4 regions of the Neobacillus sp. DZ-9 genome follow, and region 1 is predicted to be linked to each of the others. Evidence: a T-box and tRNA genes for the amino acid it is inferred to sense, from the RefSeq annotation. Region 1 holds a T-box; the other regions hold tRNA genes.
What was found. A T-box is a leader RNA that pairs with one kind of tRNA and senses whether it is charged. The one in region 1 lies ahead of argS (arginine--tRNA ligase), so its partner is inferred to be a tRNA-Arg.
Positions count from the first base shown of each region.

Region 2: it encodes a tRNA-Arg, which carries the amino acid that the T-box ahead of argS (arginine--tRNA ligase) is inferred to sense. The anticodon was not compared.
Region 3: it encodes a tRNA-Arg, which carries the amino acid that the T-box ahead of argS (arginine--tRNA ligase) is inferred to sense. The anticodon was not compared.
Region 4: it encodes a tRNA-Arg, which carries the amino acid that the T-box ahead of argS (arginine--tRNA ligase) is inferred to sense. The anticodon was not compared.

Region 1 is NZ_JCAIOL010000019.1:24,736-28,950, reverse strand. It holds gene argS (arginine--tRNA ligase) at 1-1,432, opposite strand, end outside; T-box leader at 1,483-1,697, opposite strand; gene AC59HZ_RS29485 (alpha/beta-type small acid-soluble spore protein) at 1,803-2,054, shown strand; gene AC59HZ_RS29480 (hypothetical protein) at 2,376-2,642, shown strand; gene AC59HZ_RS29475 (TetR/AcrR family transcriptional regulator) at 2,712-3,281, opposite strand; gene AC59HZ_RS29470 (undecaprenyl-diphosphatase) at 3,502-4,101, shown strand; gene AC59HZ_RS29465 (ABC transporter permease) at 4,149-4,215, opposite strand, start outside.
Region 2 is NZ_JCAIOL010000002.1:670,023-674,237, forward strand. It holds gene AC59HZ_RS07840 (xylulokinase) at 1-925, shown strand, start outside; gene AC59HZ_RS07845 (YolD-like family protein) at 1,001-1,174, shown strand; gene AC59HZ_RS07850 (hypothetical protein) at 1,372-1,563, shown strand; gene AC59HZ_RS07855 (helix-turn-helix transcriptional regulator) at 1,804-2,007, opposite strand; tRNA gene AC59HZ_RS07860 (tRNA-Arg) at 2,309-2,382, opposite strand; gene AC59HZ_RS07865 (YkvI family membrane protein) at 2,576-3,643, opposite strand; gene menC (o-succinylbenzoate synthase) at 3,657-4,215, opposite strand, start outside.
Region 3 is NZ_JCAIOL010000001.1:218,885-223,099, reverse strand. It holds gene tig (trigger factor) at 1-1,206, opposite strand, end outside; gene AC59HZ_RS01075 (tetratricopeptide repeat protein) at 1,376-2,401, opposite strand; tRNA gene AC59HZ_RS01070 (tRNA-Arg) at 2,501-2,577, opposite strand; gene AC59HZ_RS01065 (metallophosphoesterase family protein) at 3,219-3,740, opposite strand; gene AC59HZ_RS01060 (XTP/dITP diphosphatase) at 3,737-4,215, opposite strand, start outside.
Region 4 is NZ_JCAIOL010000008.1:233,397-237,611, reverse strand. It holds gene whiA (DNA-binding protein WhiA) at 1-554, shown strand, start outside; gene AC59HZ_RS22250 (HPr family phosphocarrier protein) at 634-891, shown strand; gene clpP (ATP-dependent Clp endopeptidase proteolytic subunit ClpP) at 1,270-1,875, opposite strand; tRNA gene AC59HZ_RS22240 (tRNA-Arg) at 2,083-2,154, shown strand; gene AC59HZ_RS22235 (helix-turn-helix domain-containing protein) at 2,192-2,404, opposite strand; gene rpoN (RNA polymerase factor sigma-54) at 2,530-3,858, shown strand; gene AC59HZ_RS22225 (glutaredoxin family protein) at 3,874-4,125, shown strand.

The DNA.
Region 1 (4,215 bases):
AAGTATTGTAGGCATGGTCAATGGCAATCGCCTCCCACTTTCCTTTTCGTAAGATCGAACAGGCACGGGCATAGGTGTACTGGACGTATGGTCCTGTTTCCCCTTCAAAGCGCAGCATTTCCTCCAACGAAAATTCAATATCGTTCATACGGTTATTTTTTAAATCATGGAAAATAACGGCCCCTACGCCCACCTGTTTCGCTACTTCATCCTTGTTAGAAAGGTTTGGATTTTTCTCCTCGATATTATGTCGGGCCATTGCAATCGATTCATTTAACACTTCTTCTAGTAAAACAACCTTGCCTTTACGGGTGGACATTTTCTTGCCGTCCTTCAGCATCATGCCAAACGGAACATGGACCATTTTTTCCGCCCAGTCATAGCCCATCTTCTTTAACACAGAGATTAACTGTTTAAAGTGAAGACTTTGCTCATGTCCCACCACGTAAAAGGATTTGGCAAATTGATAATTCTCTTTACGGTAGATGGCGGCAGCTAAATCACGGGTCGCATAAAGCGTGGCGCCGTCAGATTTTTTAATCAGGCAAGGCGGCAGCTCTTCTTCTAAGAGTTCAACGACCTGTGCCTGGTCGGATTCCACCAGTAATTGCTTCTCCTCAAGCAATTGGACAACCCGGTCCATTTTATCATTATAAAAAGCTTCTCCTGCGTAGGAATCAAACTCAACGTTCATTAACTGATAAATTTTTGAAAACTCTTTTAATGACTCATCGCGGAACCATTGCCATAGTGTTAATGCTTCTTCATTGCCATCTTCTAGCTTTTTAAACCAGGCGCGTCCGTCGTCTTCAAGCGATGGGTTGGATTCAGCTTCCTCATGGAACTTGATATAAAGCGCCAAAAGTTCTTTGATTGGGTTTTGTTTGACCTTCTTTTCGTCTCCCCATAGCTTATAGGCAGTAATCAATTTGCCAAACTGCGTTCCCCAGTCACCGAGATGGTTAATTTTAATCGGCTTATAGCCGCATTTTTCTACAATGTGAGCGAGGGCATTCCCTATAACCGTGGAACGGAGATGACCCATTGAAAATGGCTTGGCGATATTAGGAGACGACATGTCGATCGTGACATTACCTCCTTCGCCAATGTTTTGTGCACCGAATTGGTCTCTTTCGTTAATGATTTTATTGACGACTTTTTCTGAAACAAGTTTTTTGTTTAAAAATAAATTCAGATAAGCACCGACCACTTCTACTTTTTCAAAGATCGGTGATTGGATCTTTTCACTGAGTTCTTGTGCGATCACATTTGGTGATTTACGTTTTAATTTTGCGAGGCTAAAAGCTGGAAAAGCCAAATCGCCATGCACTTGGTTTTTCGGTTTCTCAATCAGCAGTTCAAGGTCTTGGAGCGCTATTGCCCCCTCCAGCACCTCAAAAAGTATTTCAGCCAGTTCCTTCTTAAAATTCATCTTTTTGACCTCCTTTTTTCTACAAATACAAAAAACTCCCGCCTCTTATAAAAAGAGACGAGAGTTTGAATATCCCGCGGTACCACTCTAATTGTTCGTTCAGAACCAGCTTATCTTTTGTAACGGAGAATTCTCCGGCGTGCCCTACACAGTTTCAGGCAAGCATCTCAAAAGTGCGCTTCATTATCTGCTCCGTATCAGGCTCCCACCGCCCCTGACTCGCTATCACTTCCTAGATAACTACTCTCTTTTTCATAGAATTTATCCAAAATTAATTATCAGTTATTATACTGGATAAATTAGGATTTATCCATAGGCCGCTGATTATTTTTTTCACTATGGAAATCATAAGGGATAAGGAGGGATTTTTATGGCCAGAAGAAATAAAATTCTTGTTCCAGAAGCAAGAAGAGGATTAGATGAGTTAAAAGCGAAGGTCGCACATGCCAGCAGTCCTGAAAATGCAAAATTTGAAGCCGCAGAAGAGGTTGGCGTCCCGCTTCAAAAAGGCTATAACGGCCAGCTCACCTCTGAGCAGGCTGGAAAAGTCGGCGGAAGGCTCGGCGGCAGCATGGTTCGAGAACTTGTGAAAATGGCACAACAGAATTTAGCAAAAAAATAGGCTAAGTTAAAGAACATTTCTAATTTTGCACTCTGTTGATTGGAGCGTAAGGCACGAGACTCCTGCGGGAAGACGGGGCAGGGGAGACCCCGCAGGCGCTAAAGCGCCGAGGAGGCTCCCCGGACCGCCCGCGGAAAGCGAGTGCCTGAAGCGGAAATCAACAGACAGTTTAAAAGAGCAAAAAATAAGAAAATACTAGGCCATTATCACTGGCCTCGTTTTATTGCAATAGAGAGTTTCGAAAAAGTTTGACGATTTTGTGACAAAAAGTTTGACAATTCTGTGACAATTGGTAGAATATTCAGTAAAGGGGAGTGGATCGTGATGCAAATCAAACATTTAAAAAGCTTATTTACCTTCAAAAAGATTGCCATCTTTGGCAGCGGATTAGGAATTATTCTTATATTGCTCGGACAATTTGGAAGCGGTTTCAACTCGTTTTTCTTTACTGCGCTTGGATTTGGCATCCTATTAGGCGCAGTGGTGAATTACCTTTTCGGTACGTTTATAAGTTTAATGGAAGAATATACGATTAAAAGTAAAGAAGAACCACAATTTGCGGTGTCCTCACGGAATTTTTATAATTAAAAAAAAGACTTGTGTGCTTGCACAAGTCTTTTTTTTGTGGCCTTCCCTATTTAGTTATTTTTTCAAAATTCACGATAGTCCTTTTAATAAAAAAACCTTCATCACATCGGCGATTTGTTCTGAGCTTAACGGTTCATGGTTCCTTTCCCAGTCTGAAACAAGCGCGATATACATTTTTAAAAGTAGAAAGCTTGTGATTTCGGTGTCAGCTGCCGGAATCGCTCCCTTCGTTATCGCAGCATCAATTTTCCCTTTGAGATAAGCGATTATTTCCTTTTCGACATGCTGGAGCTTTTCCGAAACAGCTAAGGTGCCCATTTCCTTCTCTTCTTGAACAAGCTTAATCATCAGCTGGTGCTGGGAGCGAAATTCTAAGAGTCGATAGAGGGCCAGGTGGACATTTTCCGTAAACGGCACATCCGGTTGAATTACAAGCTCCGCCTCCGCAATCATCTCCTTCACTAATGAAGAAATAATCTCTTCAAACAACTCTTCTTTATTTTTAAAAAACGTATAAATGGTTCCCTTCCCAACATTCGCGAGCTTTGCGACTTGGTCCATGGTCGTGGCTTTATAACCGAACAACGAAAAAGATTTCGTTGCTGCTTCGACAATCATTTTTCTCCGATCAAGTGCCATTTTCGAACCTCCACCTTTTTGACTATTTTAGTTTTCCGGTCAACAATATAATTTCACTATATCATAGCTCGTTTTGGGATTCAAATGGAAACAAAAAAACATGCCCCCTTCGCCATGTTTACAAGACTTACAAGTTTGTAAGTAAGTGTAATCTTAATCCATGGCTGCAGGACTTCGGCACTTTATACAATAAATGCATCAAGAAAAAAGGAGGATTGTTATGTCATTTTCCAAAATAAATATTGACGTCTTTCGATCGACCAATGATTTGGGCTCACAATTTTCTGCCTTAAACCCTGTGGTGATTTTTGTGGCAGAATATATGTTGTATTTTTTATGTTTAACCATTGTCCTATTTTGGTTTTCAAGAACGACCAAAAATCGAAGGATGGTAATCCAATCACTTATTGCCTGTACACTTGCTGAAATCATGGGAAAAGCTGCGGGCCAGTTTTATTCGCATCACCAGCCCTTTGCTGTACTGCCACATGTCAATAAGTTAGTGGAACATACTGTTGATAATTCATTCCCCAGTGACCATACCATCTTATTTTTTTCCATTTTTATCTCATTTTGGATTGTTCGCAAAAAAGGCTGGTTGTTATGGCTTGTCATCCCATTCTGTGTTGGTGTATCCCGTATCTGGGTTGGCGTTCATTACCCTGTCGATGTGGCTGCTGGCGCCCTTTTAGGAATAATATCTGCACTTTTGGTACACCGGGTCATGCCAAGGCTTTACATCATAGACCGATTTTTAGTGTTTTATGAGGATATCGAAAAGCGCTTTTTACCTATTAAGGATAAGTCCAAAAGTCTTTAAACCCACGGTTATGGTTTTGCCTGTGGGTTTTTCCTTTCCCCTTGAAATTACGATCCGGTTGAACGATAGTGTCTTACACCAATTTGCCAGACGAGCAAGCATGGAAGAAAAAAC
Region 2 (4,215 bases), on a different contig from region 1:
AGCAGGTGAAAACGCCGGCGTCCTAACAGAAGAGGGGGCGAAGCTGTTGGATGTTACCGGAGAGCTGCAGGCTGGGATTCCACTTTGTCCGCCGGAAGGGGATGCAGGAACTGGAATGGTGGCAACAAACAGCGTCGCGAAGCGTACTGGTAATGTTTCTGCCGGAACTTCTGTATTTGCCATGGTTGTACTAGAAAAGGAACTGTCTAAGGTATATTCCGAGATTGACCTTGTCACCACACCTACAGGCAACCTTGTTGCTATGGCTCATTCCAACAATTGTTCTTCAGACCTCAATGCATGGGTCGGATTGTTCGGTGAATTTTCTAAAGTGATGGGCATGGATGTAGACTCAAATAAGTTATATGAAACTCTGTATCATTTGGCTCTTCAGGGAGATCCCGATTGCGGCGGCTTACTCGCTTATGGCTATCTTTCCGGCGAACACATGACCCACTTCGAAGAAGGCAGGCCCTTGTTTGTTCGTTCAGCAGAAAGCAATTTCAACCTGGCTAATTTTATCCGTGTCCATTTATTTACAGCATTGGGTGCTCTAAAAATTGGTATGGATATTCTGCTCAAACAAGAAGAAGTGAAACTGGATGAAATTCTTGGTCATGGCGGCTTGTTTATAACCCAAGGCGTTGGGCAGAGCATTATGGCCGCTGCGCTTAATGCCCCTGTTTCCGTGATGGAAACGGCAGGGGAAGGAGGAGCATGGGGAATCGCTCTACTCGCATCTTATCTAATCAACAAAGCAGATAATGAAACGTTGGATGACTATTTAAGCCATAAAGTATTTGTAGAAAAAGCTAGTAGGACGATGTCCCCTGTTTCAAAGGATGTAGCGGGTTTTGAGCAATTTATGAATCGTTATACAATGGGACTTGCAATTGAAAAAGCTGCAATAGAAAATCTTAATTAAAATTTTTGTAAAAGTCTTCAATTCATTATCGGCAATTGTTATTGGCATACTTTAACAAAAATAAAAATCCTTGATATGAATCAAAGATTTTTTGAGCTTAGCGTATGGGATGACGGATTCACTGCGGAGATGTCAGGCCATGTTCATTACGTAGATCCTCTGACGAAGAAGTTGCGGATAGAAGTAAAGGACGGAGAGTTTGAGCGTGTGGCTTTCGAAAGTGTTGTTGGAGTGAAGGTCGTTAATTAAGCGCATAGAAAAAAGCGCATGAATAGCGCTTCTGTAAATGCTTACTCTTTTTCAAAGGGATACTGTATATTATGAAGGGTTGTCCTTAAACGCAATGGACAAACACGGAGTTTTATTATTAAATTAATCAGTATCAGGTGCCTAAAATATCTTTACATTCCCGAAAATTCTGATATTATAATGCGGAGGTGATAAGCTTGAGCATTTCGGAATTACTCAAAGAGAGCTACCGTTACGATAACCTAATCGAAGCCCAGGTCGATAAGAGCCCGGATGAATTAGTCGTAAGTGATGACGGCAGCAAAACGTTCTTTATTGTTTCGCGAGATTTATTCGAAAGTAAACTGCAGTCACTCGGATACGAAATCGTAGTAGCAGACGGAGAGTAATTTGCTCTCCGTTTTTCTCCGTTATATAAATAAATAAGATATTACGTTAACGAAAAAGAACATATAAAAAAGCGCCCGACTCAACGCTAGCCGAACGCTCCAACGCGTCTATTTGGGAATGTTAACCGTCTCGAAAGCATTATCAATCGCTGCATCTTCGCTTTCTCCGCATCCCTTTACCCCAATCCCATTTATGGTCGGATGATTCCCGCTCTTATTTCTGACAGTTCCGTGACATCGTCATTCTTCCGCTTTATATATAAACAAATCGTCCACTTTCACGTCTAATAATGCCGCTAGTTTAAATAATTGAGGGACCGACGGATAATTCTTACCCGTAGACCAGTTCGATAAGGTGTTGCGAGATACACCCATATATTCCTGTATAAATTCCCGTTTATATTGCGATTGTTTAATACGCTTACCTATTAAGCAAATTATCATGTCTGATCACCTACTATATACTTTCGACAAAACTCGTCCTAATCCTTTCGCAATTTTATTGTGCAATTTTGCACAACTAAATTGTGAAATAGCGGTAATAGCGCGCATATAATCCTAGTATTACAGGAAGGGAGGGATTTCCATGAGTATCAAAAAAGTAATATCGATTTCCTTCAACATCACCAATCCAAAGGAAAAAACGTGGTCCTACAGACAACGAAAAAAGCGCCATGTCACCGCATTGTCACCGTATTGATTAACGGAGAACAAACCGCGAAACATAGCGCTTTTCTAGCAATGACGTCCCAAAGAGGATTCGAACCTCCGACCTACAGTTTAGGAAACTGTTGCTCTATCCTGCTGAGCTATTGGGACACTTTTTATAGGAACGTTATTTATTATAAATAGTTAATTGCAAAAGGTCAATATTAAATAGTTAATGTATGGGAAAATCTGAAAATCTACTTATATATATGAAGGGATTTGTTATTTCGTTCATGTTAATTTATTGATTATCGAAATTCCAAAAAGCTTGGTTCCCTGTAAGAATAGAACCAAGCTTCAATTATTATGCCGTTATAGCAGGTTTATGACTTTTTCCTTTTCTTGCCCAGGCGATCAAAATAGCCAAGATTAGGGCAAAACCTAGGTAGCCCATTGTGGAGTATACTTTTCCTACAAGTGTAGTGAACCCTATTAGGCTGGCGCCGAATCCCAGTAACCCGATCACTACTACGGCCGGCTTGAAGGATATACTTTCTGGTTTAATGAAACGGACTGTAAAGGCATAGAACATACCCACTGCTGTGTTGTACATCATACCAAGTAAAGCAATCGCCATTAGAATGCCTACTGCCGGGTGAATCTGTCCGGCGAGTTCAAGTGTTGGCATATCCACACCGCCAACGATATCCATTTTTACAAACATTGAGATATTAATTAAGATAATCAATATGCCAAGCATAATTCCGCCAAAAATACCGCCCATGCCCGCTACTTTACGGTCTTTAATGGTACCGCCCATAACAATCAATAATGCTGCACCCGCGGCGATATTATAAGATACATATAGTAGTGCACCCATAATCCAGTTTGATGCTGAGGAACTTTGTTCTTTTGCTAATGAATTTGCTTCAGTGAAAGATATATCCATGGTAAAAATAGAATATATTAAAATCACAAATATAATGACCATTAAATAAGGGGTTATGATTGCAATTAAATTAATAATATTTTTTACGTTTAATAATAGAGTTAAGATGGTGGCAGCCACCATAATCACGCTGCCTATCATTGGATCTATGCCGAGCATTTGCTTGAATGTCGAGCCTGAACCCGCAAACATAACAACAGCTACACCGAATAAGAAGAAGGTAATGATAACATCTAAAATGAACCCAATATAACGTCCGCCTAAATAGTAAATAACCTCTTTATGAGATGATGTCTGGAGGTCAGAGCCTAACTGTGCCAGTGTGTAGCCTAAAAATGCGAACGCCACAGCAGCGATAATACCTCCAATGGTTCCTAAAATACCAAAACTAGTAAAATACTGCATAATTTCTTGCCCTGAAGCAAAACCGGCCCCGACAATTAATCCGACGAACGCTCCGCCAATTTGTAAACTTTTCTTCATCCTAGTCACCTCATCATTCGTAATGTTTTTTCGCTACTGTAAATGCATCTACTGCACCAAGATCCACTTCATAGCCAATGCCGGCAATTTGAGGTACTTGAATATATCCGTTTTCCGCCACAACTTCAGGCAGGATAATATCTTTTTCCCAGTAACGATTAGAGCTTGCTGTATCGCCAGGTAAAATAAAGTTTGATAAAGTGGTTAATGCAACATTATGTGCTCGTCCAATCCCAGACTCAAGCATGCCGCCGCACCATACTGGAATCTCATTTGCCTCACAGTAATCATGGATTTTTCTTGCTTCCGTCAGCCCGCCTACTCGTCCGATTTTAATATTAATAATTTTTGTACTACCCAGTTCTACAGCTTTACGCGCATCCTCAATAGAATGAATGCTTTCATCTAAACAAATTGGAGTTTTTAGCATTTTTTGCAGCTTCGCATGATCGATGATGTCATCCGATGCTAAAGGCTGTTCAATCATAGTTAAGTTAAACTCGTCCAGCTTTTTTAAAAGCTCGGCATCCTCCAAACGGTATGCTGAGTTTGCATCTGCCATAATCGCAACG
Region 3 (4,215 bases), on a different contig from region 1:
GCCAAGTGCTTGTTGGATTGCATCAACTGACATGTTGTACATACCAGCCATTTTTTCAAGCTCAGCGTTTACATCTTCGTCATTTGCTTCAAGGTTTTCAGCTTTTGCAATTGCTTCAAGTGTTAAGTTCACTTTCACACGAGTTTGTGCTTCTTCCTTCATTTGTTCGCGAAGAGCCGCTTCGTCTTGACCAGAGAATTGGAAGTAAAGCTCAAGGTTCATGCCTTGCATTTGCAGACGTTGTTCAAATTCTTGAAGCATGCGGTTTACTTCGTTAGAAACCATAACTTCTGGAATTTCAACTTCCGCGTTTTCAGCAGCTTTTTCCACTACTGTGTCACGAAGGTGGTGTTCTGCTTCATGCTTTTTGCTGTCTTCTAAACGAGTTTTGATTTTTTCTTTTAATGCATCTAATGTTTCTACTTCATCGTCAACATCTTTTGCAAACTCGTCATCTAATACAGGAAGCTCTTTGCCTTTGATTTCATGAACAGTTACTTTGAAAGTTGCTGGTTTGCCAGCAAGCTCAGCTGCATGGTATTCTTCAGGGAATGATACTTCTACATCTTTAGATTCGCCAGCTTTAACACCAACTAATTGCTCTTCGAAGCCAGGAATGAAAGATCCTGTTCCAAGTTCTAAAGAGTGGTTTTCAGCTTTGCCGCCTTCGAAAGCTTCGCCATCAACGAATCCTTCAAAGTCGATAACAACTGTATCACCGTTTTCAGCAGCAGTGTCTTCTTTTACAACAAGCTCAGCGTGACGGTTTTGAAGTGTTTCTAATTCTTTTTGAACGTCTTCGTCAGTCACGTTTGTATCTAACGCTTCTACTTCAAGGCCTTTGTATTCGCCTAATGTTACTTCAGGCTTAACTTGAACTGTTGCTTTGAAAATAAGGTCTTTGCCTTTTTCCATTTGTTCGATGTCGATATCAGGACGGTCGATTGGCTCGATTCCTGCTTCGTCGATTGCATTGCCGTATGCTTCTGGAAGAAGAATATCTAATGCGTCTTGGTAAAGTGATTCTACACCGAAACGCTTTTCAAACATACCACGAGGCATTTTTCCTTTACGGAATCCTGGAACGTTTACTTGCTTAACAACTTTTTGGAATGCTTCGTCTAACCCTTTGCTTACTTGTTCAGCACTTACTTCAATTGTAAGGACGCCGCGGTTTCCTTCTAATTTTTCCCATTTTGCTGTCATACCTATTTTCCCTCCAACATCTATTCTCATTTCATTCGTAACGAATTAAGAATCGAAATATGTCTTGTCCAATAAGTCATATTTCCACTTTTTTAATGTAAAATATAATTTTTTACACAATGCAACCCCTACATTATAACACAGGATTGCTGTGTTTCAACACCGTAGGTTATATATTAGGATAAGAAATTTTCTCAATTTGTTCAATTTGGCCTCTAGCTTGCTCTATTTCTTGCAATGTGACTCCATATTCCATCGCTGTTTGAGGTAATTTAGGCTCCATTCCCATGTATTCTTGTGCAAGAATGTAGAAGGTTGCGGCCCAAGCAGAACTGTTCTCAGGTTGCAGCTCAAACGGAAAGCTCATAAAAAAAATTCGTTCTACCAAGGCGATGATATTTTCAAAGAGAACAGGGTCACTGCTTTCAAGTTGATTTTCTAATAGAGCTTTAATTTGGATCATTCTGGGCTGCTGTCTAACGTCTGGCAATTGAGTGGGGATGACTGCGTTTTCTTGTGAGAATTTTGTGATTTTTAATTCTCGATCGATTTCTTGCTCTTTGAGCAGCGTTAACAGAATCGTTTTAAGAAACGGATGCCCTTCTTCTGATGTGAGGTATTCTTCAATCTCAGGAACATAGGGGCGGATATTTTTTTCTGCCAGGTTCGAAATTAGCAGCATTTGTTCATTGAGATTGTTTGATGATAAAAGATTTAGCTGCTGTGGATGGTTTTCCTCCATCTCGGGTTCATTTATGTCCAGTTTGCGATTCTCCGCCATTCTCCGGCTGAATTGGAGGATGGTTAAAAAATGATCATGTTTGTCTAGTGGAATCTCTTTTTCATCTAACAAGGCTTCAATGGTCGAGACGATTTCTTGGTATTCATGGAGTTGGATAAGGATTGTTAAGTAGAGGTCTACCATTTGAAAATAATCTCCAATTCCTTTTAGGAGCATTTCGTTGGCGAGCTTTCTTGCTTTTTTAAAGGATCCTGCCTCGAAATAGGCAAGAGCAAGTCCGATTAGGATGTCGGCATTTTCTGGATCTAGTTCTTTTGCTTCTTCTAAAAGGGTAATGGCTTCTTGATATTTTTTATTACGCAGGCTCTCTAAGCCTTTATCTGTTAATCTTTTTTCAATTCCGGGAAAGAAAATTACATTATCGATTCGTTTCGCTTTTTCCCGTTTTTTCATAAAAATCCGTCCTTTTGCGTGTCTTGGAAAATAGTGTAGCATAAATGAGGCACAAAAAAAACTCACTATCAAAAGTGAGTTAATGTCTGGTATGTAGTATGGCGTCCCAGGAGAGATTCGAACTCCCGACCGACGGCTTAGAAGGCCGTTGCTCTATCCTGCTGAGCTACTGGGACGTATTTAATTATCAGCGACAAGATTTATTATATTATCCTAATATCTAAAAGTCAACGGGTTTTTTACATTTTTTATTTTTATTTTAATTTAAGTTTTCGATATGAAAATTTTAATCGTTCTTAATGACCGGGAACTCGTTTTTCTCGTTTCGCGAGCATTATAAACCTCTCTTAGTGACCGTGGGACAACCTTTTCTTGTTTTACGGGTATTATGAGCCCTTCTTAACGACCATGGGACAACCTTTTCTTAGTTCACGGGCATTAGGAACCCTTCTTAACGACCGTCGAACATCTTTTTCTTGGTTCACGGGCATTAGGAACCCTTCTTAACGACCGTCGAACATCTTTTTCTTGGTTCACGGGCATTAGGAACCCTTCTTAACGACCGTCGAACATCTTTTTCTTGGTTCACGGGCATTAGGAACCCTTCTTAACGACCGTCGAACATCTTTTTCTTGGTTCACGGGCATTATGAACCCTTCTTAACGACCGTCGAGCATCGTTTTCTTGGTTCACGGGCATTATGAACCCCTCTTAACGACCGTGAAACTTATTATTCTTGTTTCACAGGCATTATGAACCCTTCTTAGTGCCCGTGCAAAGCTATTTTCCCCCTGCACGGTCACTACTAGGTTTCAAATCATTTTTGAGGTAATATAAATTCCCGAGAAAGCTCTAAGATCTCCCGCCCATTCATTTCAAACACGGACATTTTTATTTTATCATCCAATAAATCCAAAATAACATAAGTTTTTTCTAGTCGCTCACGGGGAAGACGGATGCTTCCTGGATTTAAGAACAACGTCTCTTTAATCACTTCTGCACCTAAGACGTGCGAGTGTCCAAAGCAGACGATATCAGCATTAACCTCTTGTGCTTTATACTTTAAATTCATCAAAGAAGTTTTTACAGAATATCGATGACCATGGGTAATGAATAACTTTCTGCCGGCAACCTCCGTGGTTGTATCTAATGGGTACCCTCCACCGAAATCACAGTTACCCATTACGGTTAAATAGCCAGACATGGATTGATCATCAGGCATCAATTGTGAATCGCCGCAATGAATCATCAAATCGACTTCATTCAAATGTCTTTCACGTAAAATCTCGAGTTCCTTTGTCAATCCATGACTATCGCTAACAACTAAAACCTTGCTCATGCCTCATTAGCCTTTTCTAAAATACCATCCAGCACATCATCCAGCTTCTTCAGAGCATTTGCCCGGTGGCTGATTTTATTTTTTTCATCTGAAGAAAGCTCAGCCATTGCACGGTCTTTATCAGGGACATAAAAAACGGGATCATAGCCAAAACCATTAGTACCACGTTGCTCTTCTAAAATACGCCCTTCACAAGTGCCTGACACCGTGAAGGTTTCTTGCCCTGGAACTGCCACTGCTAATGCACAATAGAAACGGGCTGTTCGCTCCCCCTCGGGAACGCCTTTTAATTCAGACAGAACTTTTTCTGTATTATTTTGATCGTTCTTTGGCTCTCCCGCATAACGGGCGGAGTAGATTCCTGGTCTGCCTTCTAAGGCATCCACGATCAGGCCTGAATCGTCACCAATCACCATCTTATTTAGCGCCTGTGAAACAGCCTCTGCCTTTAAAATGGCATTTTCTTCGAAGGTTG
Region 4 (4,215 bases), on a different contig from region 1:
GTGGTGCCTTTCTCGCCGGAGGTTCTGTCAATAATCCGGAAACGTCTTCCTATCATTTAGAAATTGCTTCGCTCTATAAAGAACATAATGATTCTTTGTGCGAATTAATGAATACATTTGGTCTTAACAGTAAAACACTTGAGCGGAAAAAAGGCTATATTACTTATTTAAAGGAAGCAGAGAAAATCACCGAGTTTTTAAATATCATCGGTGCCCATAATGCCCTGCTCCGCTTTGAGGACGTAAGAATTGTTAGGGATATGCGGAATTCTGTTAATCGTCTTGTCAATTGCGAAACCGCAAATCTCAACAAAACGATTGGAGCCTCGATCAGGCAGGTCGATAATATCCGCTTTATCGATCAGACAGTCGGATTGCAAATCCTACCGGAAAAACTAAGAGAAATTGCCGAGCTTCGTTTAAATTATACCGATGTGACCTTAAAAGAACTTGGTGAAATGGTCTCCGGTGGCACTATCAGTAAATCTGGCATCAATCATCGCTTAAGAAAAATTGATGAAATCGCCGAGAAGCTACGTGTTGGGGAAATGTAAGTTAGAAACTAGAATAGTTTGTGAAATTTTGAATAAGCTTCAAAGATATATATAGAAAAAAATGAGGAGGAATATGATTATGCTAGTGAAAGAAGTAGAAGTTAAATTGAGAACAGGACTTCAAGCGCGCCCAGCGGCCCTTTTTGTCCAGGAAGCCAACAGGTTTTCTGCCGATATTTTTCTAGAGAAGGATGGCAAGAAAGTAAATGCCAAAAGCATCATGGGCTTAATGAGCTTAGCAGTCGGCTCAGGTGTTGTGATTAATATTATTGCAGACGGCGATGACGAAGAAAACGCCATCCATGCTTTAGCTGATTTTATTCAGAAGGAACAATAATAGAAAAGGGGTTTGGCTCATTAGCGTGCCAAGCCTCTTTTTGCTATTATGAGGATTTTCTATGATCATATTGCATGAAAATCCACCAATAAAGAGAAGCCCTTAGTGCCCATGCTCGAAGAAAAAAGAGTGCCGCGGTAATTAGGAAGGTCTCCTAATACACCGTGCACGAAGAAAAAGGGGTGCTACGGTAATTAGGGAGGTCTCCTAATGCCCCATGCACGAAGAAAAAGGGGTGCTACGGTAATTAGGAAGGTCTTCTAATGCCTCTGACCAAAGAAAAAAGCCTTCCACGGTAATTAGAAGGGCACCTAAAAGCCCCCCTGCTGCCACCTAAATAAAAAAGCAACCGGCTCCAAAGCCGATTGCTCAAAACAATTATTTTTTCGTTTTATCATCCAGAGAATTACGAGTAATAATGTGGTCAACTAGACCATATTCTTTCGCACGTTCAGCAGTCATGAAGTTATCGCGGTCAGTATCCTTTTGGAGCACTTCAAGCGGCTGGCCAGTGCGCTCAGCAAGAATTCCATTTAATTTTTCACGAAGGAAGAGGATGCGCTTAGCAGCAATTTCGATTTCCGTTGCCTGTCCTTGTGCACCGCCTAGTGGCTGGTGAATCATAACTTCAGCATTCGGAAGGGCATAGCGCTTTCCTTTTTCACCTGCTGCAAGAAGGAATGCACCCATGGATGCAGCCATACCGATACAGATTGTTTGCACGTTTGGTTTAATGAACTGCATAGTATCATAAATCGCCATACCGGCAGTAATACTTCCGCCAGGGCTGTTGATATATAGGGATATATCTTTTTCTGGGTTATCAGCTTCAAGGAATAATAATTGAGCAACAATGCTGTTTGCTACATGATCATCAATGGCGCTTCCAAGCATGATGATCCGGTCTTTTAACAGACGGGAATAGATGTCATATGCTCTTTCGCCCCGGTTCGTTTGTTCGATTACTGTAGGGATCAAATTCATTTTTCTTCCTCCTTTGATTAGAAAAGGTAAAAACATTATGTATTGTTATCATACACTGGATGGTCAATAAAGGTCAAACAGTTTGACTTTAAAAAAGTTCGACAGCTTTCCCTAATTCATCTTATCCAGATTAGTTCATTTTAAACCCATTGTATACTTGCAAAGTGAAAGAATCTGGCATATAATATGTAAGTCGTTAATAATTTTGCGCTCGTGGTGCAACGGATAGCACGTAAGATTCCGGTTCTTAAAATGGGGGTTCGATTCCCTCCGAGCGCGTCATGAAAGCCCTCTGTTTTTCGCAAACAGGGGGTTTTTATTTTTCAATTATTGAAAATAACTGTGAAATATCCTCAATATTAAGAGCTTCAGCAATCTGGACGATTTCTTTTTTTAAAATAGTGTTAAGCTCATTATTATAAAGTGAATCAATGATAGTCTCATTTACTTTTGAAAGACCAGCTATTTCCTCTTGTGACATATTTCTTTCATTAAGTAAATCTTTTAAATGACAATGAATCTTCTTCATCTCATAAACCACTCCTTTATTATAAATATATCGATAATGCGGTAAATATAAATAGCTGGTTGCCAATTTCCATACCCCAAATCCCCTCTTTCATGTAAAATAGATAATAAGGGGGAGAGATTAACATGAATTTAAAGGCAGGATTATGGCAACAGCAAACATTAAAACTCGCGATGACGCAAGAATTGTCCCAGGCGATAGCATTATTGCAATATTCAGCGCAGGAACTGAGTGCTTTTTTGGAAAATAAGGCGCTAGAAAATCCCCTGATTCAAGTGGAGCATGCGAATGTAAAGCCTATGAATCCCCTTATCGATCGAAATCGCCGCAAACATCAAAAAGAAGAAAAAGACTGGATCGACCAAATTGCCGAAAAGAAATTTTCGTTAGAAGAGCAATTAATTTCTCAATTAAACATAAAAAAATTGTCGGCGGACCAATTAAGAGTCATTCGCCATCTTATACAGAATCTAGATGAAAACGGTTACTTCTTTGGCGACTTCAGCCAAATTGCTGAAAACCTAAAGGTATCAGAGGAATTAGTAGAGGAATGTTTAGCCGTACTGCAAACGTTAGAACCAGCGGGAATTGGTGCAAGAAACCTACAAGAATGCCTCTTGATGCAAATTTATTATCAAAATCCTAATAATGAGCTTGCCCTTAATATTATTGCTAACTATTTTGTTCCTTTCGCTGAAAAGAAATGGAAGCAAATATCAAAAGAGCTTAAGGTTACTTTAAAAGAAATTCAAGATGTTTTCGATGAAATTCAGGTTCTTAATCCAAAGCCTGCAGCGATTTTAACCGGGGGAACTGCTAGTGCTGCCTACATTACGCCCGATGCAATTATTGAGCAAACTGAGGAAGGTTTATCTGTTCGGATGTTTGATGATCCGATTCCAAGGATAAGCTTCAATGAGACCTACTATAAAAAATTCAAAGACCAGGATACTCAGGTAAGCCGTTTTTTACAGGAAAAATTCCAGGATTACCAATGGATCTTAAAGAGCATTGAACAGCGGAAAGAAACACTGACAAAGGTTGTAGGAAAGATTGTTGAGAAGCAGCCTGCTTTTTTTCAAAAAGGCGCACAATATTTAGTGCCGATGACGATGAAGGAAGTGGCAGCGGAACTAGACATTCATGAATCGACCGTCAGCCGTGCTGTAAGGGAAAAATACGTGCAAACACCAGTAGGAACCGTTACGTTAAAATCCTTTTTCACCAGTACAATCCAAACGGTCTCAGAGGATGAAAATACCTCTTCAACTCAAGTGAAAAATGCCATTAGCAGGCTGATAGAAAAAGAGAATAAAGAAAAACCGCTATCGGATCAGGAAATTGTGGAACAATTGAAGACGGAAGAGGGAATCGTAGTTTCGAGGCGGACCATTGCCAAATACCGCGACCAGCTGGGAATCCCGTCCTCATCAAAAAGAAAAAGATTTAACTAAGGAAGGAAAAAATCAATGCCGCAAATTACGTTATATACTAGAAATCGCTGCCCGCTTTGTGAAAAGGCAAAGGCAGTACTTCTTGAACTTAAAGAGGAGTGGGATTTCGAACTCAAAGAAATGGATATCGAACAAAGTGATGAATTAACCGAGCTTTACGGGTTGATGATTCCTGTTGTTCATCTCGATGGGGAAGAGGTTGCCTATGGTATGGTTAACAAATTTGACATAAGTAACCGTTTACAGGAAAAAAAGGCGGATTTATAAGTTGAAATAGGTTTTCACTCCTGTTACAATGAAAATGTAGCAAGGGTGAATTTTTTTTGGATCCGGTGGGACATAATATGTCTAGGGTGG